DNA from 2 places in the Lysinibacillus sp. NPDC093190 genome. Region 2 is predicted to be linked to the other one. Evidence: predicted binding sites of a transcription regulator. Region 2 holds the regulator's gene; the other holds the start of a gene.

Region 1 (2,417 bases), on a different contig from region 2:
AGGACTGGAACCACCATATCTAGCATAAAAACGAATAGTATCTCCGGATTCTACTTCCATCTCTTGTTTGAACCATTGTAGGGCTACATCTGTTAGTACGATATTCATTAGAATCTCCTCTTTCCGTTACAGCCATTTCACCTTTGGCTCGGTACCATTTTTAATGCGGGCAATATTTGCTCGGTGACGATACATGATAAAGGTAAATAAACATGCTACTAAAATACCTAACGCAAAATCACCTGTAACAAAATAATAAACGATTGAATAAATAAGTGCTACTAAAGCGGCAATCATGGAAGTTAAACTTACAATCTTCGTTAATTTTAATGTTACAATAAAAGCAATAAATAGTAAGATAAATAGAGGCCATGAATATCCTAAGAGAACCCCTGCTGATGTTGCCACCGCTTTCCCTCCACGGAAGCCTGCAAAGATAGGGAACATATGACCGATAACGGCTACTAGTCCAAGAATTAGCGAGTGAATGGAGACATCAGAGAATACAGGAAGAGCTACAAGTAATACAGCTGCTGTACCTTTTAAGACATCCATAATCGTTACGACTATTCCTGCTTTTTTTCCTAAAATACGAAATGTATTAGTCGCGCCTAAATTACCACTTCCATGTTCACGAATATCAGTTTTATAAAAAATTTTGCCTACCCATAATCCAGAAGGTATAGAGCCGATTAGATAAGCACATAAAATAATAAGTCCATTTAGCATATTTGGACTCCTTTCATTCATTGATTATTACTTGGTACTAATAATATGTATCAATAATTCTACACTTTTTCTCTATAATCTACAATGTCATGAAGGAGATTTCTTAGTGCATCTTGAATTCATTACAAAAGATAACTATTTTTCAAGGATTTTTATATGTATTTGAATGGAGGTTAGGCTTTTTGACATGATTCATGTAGTCAGCTTGAAAGCCCTTTCTAAAAATATAGGTAGAATGGCAATTTTGTCAATCACCCATTCCTTTGGTAGAATAGAAGTCTATCTTTAATTTCTAGAGTAAGCTAGTATGAATCTTCTTTAGACAGAAGAAACCCATTTATTACTATACCTGTATATTTTTCAGAGAATATTCAAATGCTTTTGAATGAAAGGTCAAAGCCTTCAGCGATTGGTATCGTTTTGAAAAAGAGTATGACCAGAAGTTAGCCATTTGTTGTTTTATTTATGCAACTAAAGTTTACTGCCCTGCGTCAAGGGAATGGAAGAGTTCTTAATACATATTAAAGCAACTATTGCAAACTTTTCTTCCAGTAAAATAGATCAAAACGCTGAAGCTGTGAGGAAATTTTAAAAATTTATTGGGCCTGCCACTAGATATTGTTAGGAAATGCTATTATGATTAGGAAGAGAACATAAATAGAACATGCGTTTGTTTTTTGGAGGGGAATTTTTTTGGCGAATAAACAGTCACCAAGCGTCTATAATGATGACGCCATTCAAGTATTAGAAGGATTAGAAGCGGTACGAAAACGACCCGGCATGTATATCGGTTCTACAGATGGCCGTGGACTTCATCACCTTGTATATGAAATCGTAGATAATGCGGTAGATGAAGCACTGGCTGGCTTTGGTTCTCATATCATTGTCAAGATTCATAAAGATCAAAGTATCAGCGTTCGAGACTTCGGCCGTGGGATGCCAACAGGTATGCATAAAATGGGGAAACCAACTCCCGAGATTATCTTTACGGTTTTACATGCTGGCGGTAAATTCGGACAGGGCGGTTATAAAACAAGCGGTGGCTTACACGGTGTAGGTTCTTCTGTTGTTAATGCTTTATCTACTTTTTTAGAAGTAACGATTCACCGCGACGGTAAAAAGTATCGTCAACGTTTTGAAAACGGTGGCCATCCTGTGACGACATTAGAAGAAATTGGACAAACAAAACAGACAGGAACACTTGTTCATTTTCTACCAGATGACACGATTTTCTCTGTAACAAAATACAATTATGATACGCTTGCAGAACGTTTACGTGAGTCAGCATTTTTATTAAAAGGCTTAAAAATTGAGTTAATCGATGAACGCGAGGAAGGCAAAAGTGATGTTTTCTTTTATGAGAACGGCATTGAAGCTTTCGTTGCGTATTTGAATGAGGAGAAAGATGTACTTCATCCAGTTAAGTATGTAGAAGGAATTCAAGACGAAATTGAAGTAGAATTCGCCTTCCAATACAACGATGGTTACTCAGAAACAATCCTTTCATTTGTTAACAATGTACGTACACGAGATGGTGGGACACATGAAACTGGTGCCAAGGCAGCGTTAACACGTGTGTTCAATGAATATGCACGAAAAATTGGTCTGTTAAAAGATAAAGATAAAAATCTCGAAGGGACAGACATTCGAGAGGGCTTAGCGGCGATTGTTTCTGTTCGTATACCTGA
Region 2 (2,417 bases):
TTCTAGGAGCATCGTATCCATTTCATTTAATTGTAAAGGTCCCTCGTCTCGCATAGAAAAAACATCGGTTTCAGTTTTCTGCAATAAATGCAACACTGCCATTCGAGCATTTCCCCGTCCTAAGCGTGTTTCATCCTGCACAAATAATGCTTCTATTTCTTTTTCTTTAATGAAATCGAGCATTTCTAGTAAACCTTCTCGTTCCACATCATAGCCGCTATGCTTATCCTTAAAAACACGCTTCACTTCGTAGCCCTGTTCTTTAGCATAGCGTACTAACTCCTCCTCCTGACGTTCTAACGAGGAGCTTTGTGTCTCTTTTTCTGTACTCACACGGCAATAGACAACAGCCGATTGTTGTTTAGTTATCATTTTACATTTCTCGCAATTTCAATTGAATTTATAGGATTGGATTGGTCACCCACTACTGGAATCACTAGAGATTTTCCTGCAATAATTTGTACGTTCGATAATTCATTTTCTGTTTTCACAAGCTTAATCCATTCATCCGTTTTCATTTTACCACGGTATTGATCGGCTAACGACCATAAGCTATCACCATGTGCGATTTCAATTTCTGTGTACGTTACATCGCCTGGGTCTGTTATAAAAAGGTATGCTGCAAAAAGTAGACAAGCTCCTAATAAAGTTGTAATATGTGGATTTTTCTTTAACCAGTTCATGTTTAAAACTCCTTTTCGAGAATGTTTGTTCGGAATATATGTTCTCATATTAGTACGAACAAACGTTTTTGTCAAACACTTTTCGAACCTATGTTTGCTTAAGTGTTCGCATTCTGTTATACTACTAATAAGTAGAATGATTAGAAAAAAAGAGGTGAGCAATCATGAAAAAAGTTTCGAAAAGACAAGAGGCCATATTAGAGTTCATTAAAGAAGAAGTGCGCGCAAAGGGGTATCCACCTTCTGTACGTGAGATTGGTGAAGCAGTTGGACTTGCTTCAAGCTCAACAGTTCATGGACATTTGTCTCGTTTAGAGCAAAAAGGCTTGATTCGACGCGATCCAACTAAACCACGTGCCATTGAAATACTAGAGCCAGAGGATTCTATTCAAAAGCAACATGTTATACATGTCCCACTTGTTGGGAAGGTTACTGCAGGTTCTCCTATAACTGCTATTGAAAATATCGATGAATATTTCCCACTACCAGATACTTATGGTACTAGTGAAGATCAATTATTTATGCTAGAAATTATGGGTGAATCAATGATTGAAGCTGGTATTTTAGACGGAGATTTAGTTATTGTTAAACAAAAAGCAACAGCTGATAATGGTGATATTGTCGTAGCAATGACTGAAGAGGATGAAGCAACTGTAAAGCGTTTCTTCAAGGAAAAAAATCATTTCCGTTTACAACCTGAAAACTCAACAATGGAGCCAATTATCGTAGACCAAGTTTCTATTTTGGGGCAAGTTGTAGGTCTTTATCGTCGTGTACATTAAAAGTATCTCAATATTAAAATATAAAAAGAGGATTTTATGTTCACAGAGGAGCATATACCTCTTTTTCTTATCTTTTGAGTTCCATTTTATACACTAAAAAAGAACCCACTTTAAAATGGATTCTTACACTTAGCATTTACCCTTAATCTATGCTAATAAAGTTTTATGCCTCTACCTTAAATTTCAAACTTGCCTTTACAAATGCAGTAAATAGTTTCTTTGATACTTCATCTCCTGCAATAGCTAGCTCCTCAGGATGCCACTGTACCGCTAGACAAAATGGTAAATCTTCGTGTACTACCGCTTCAACGATACCATCACTTGATTTTGCTACCACTTCCAATTTTTCCGCTACTACATTTATTGCCTGATGGTGAAATGAATTCACAGCAATTTTTTCTTCCTCAATAATCGTTTTTAATAATGTATCAGGTGTTAGATTAACATAATGTGTAGTAACGCCTCGTGCCGCTTGTTGCACATGCTTTATTAATTTTCGACTATGGTACTCGCTTTCAATATCCTGATAGACTGTGCCTCCAAACGCAACATTTAGTATTTGAAGCCCTCGACAAATTCCGAGAATCGGCATTTGTCGAATATAGGCCGCGTTAATTAATGCAAGCTCTACTGTATCTCTTTCAGGATGAACCTTCCCTAATTTTGGTGTAGGTTCTGCATCAAAGAGGAATGGATGTACATCATAGCCACCCGATAGTAATAATCCATCCGTCAGCGATAAAATTTGCGCAACATCCTTTTCCACTCCGAGCGGAATTATAAGCGGAATACCACCAGCTTCAATTATACTTTTACTATAAGCGGCATTTAATCTTGAGGACAAATCATCCTCCGCAAAAGCCGTTATTCCGATAATTGGTTTCATCTTATCCCCTCCATGATCTACCAGATTCTCTCATTAACTACTTGTAAAAGCCTGCTTGGTGAAGAC

What was found. Region 2 encodes LexA, which represses DNA repair genes until DNA is damaged. Its sites were predicted from a motif close to CGAACATATGTTCG; they were not measured.
Region 1: a site for LexA is predicted at 1,389-1,402, ahead of parE (DNA topoisomerase IV subunit B). Genes of this name have one in related genera too.

Annotation. Positions count from the first base shown of each region.
Region 1 covers NZ_JBNNVG010000004.1:24,781-27,197, forward strand. Annotated here, with positions in the region: gene ACQKOF_RS04795 (HesB/YadR/YfhF family protein) at 1-108, opposite strand, end outside; gene plsY (glycerol-3-phosphate 1-O-acyltransferase PlsY) at 127-729, opposite strand; gene parE (DNA topoisomerase IV subunit B) at 1,423-2,417, shown strand, end outside.
Region 2 covers NZ_JBNNVG010000001.1:380,937-383,353, reverse strand. Annotated here, with positions in the region: gene ACQKOF_RS01820 (YneB family resolvase-like protein) at 1-372, opposite strand, end outside; gene yneA (cell division suppressor protein YneA) at 369-683, opposite strand; gene lexA (transcriptional repressor LexA) at 848-1,465, shown strand; gene ACQKOF_RS01805 (gamma-glutamyl-gamma-aminobutyrate hydrolase family protein) at 1,629-2,351, opposite strand.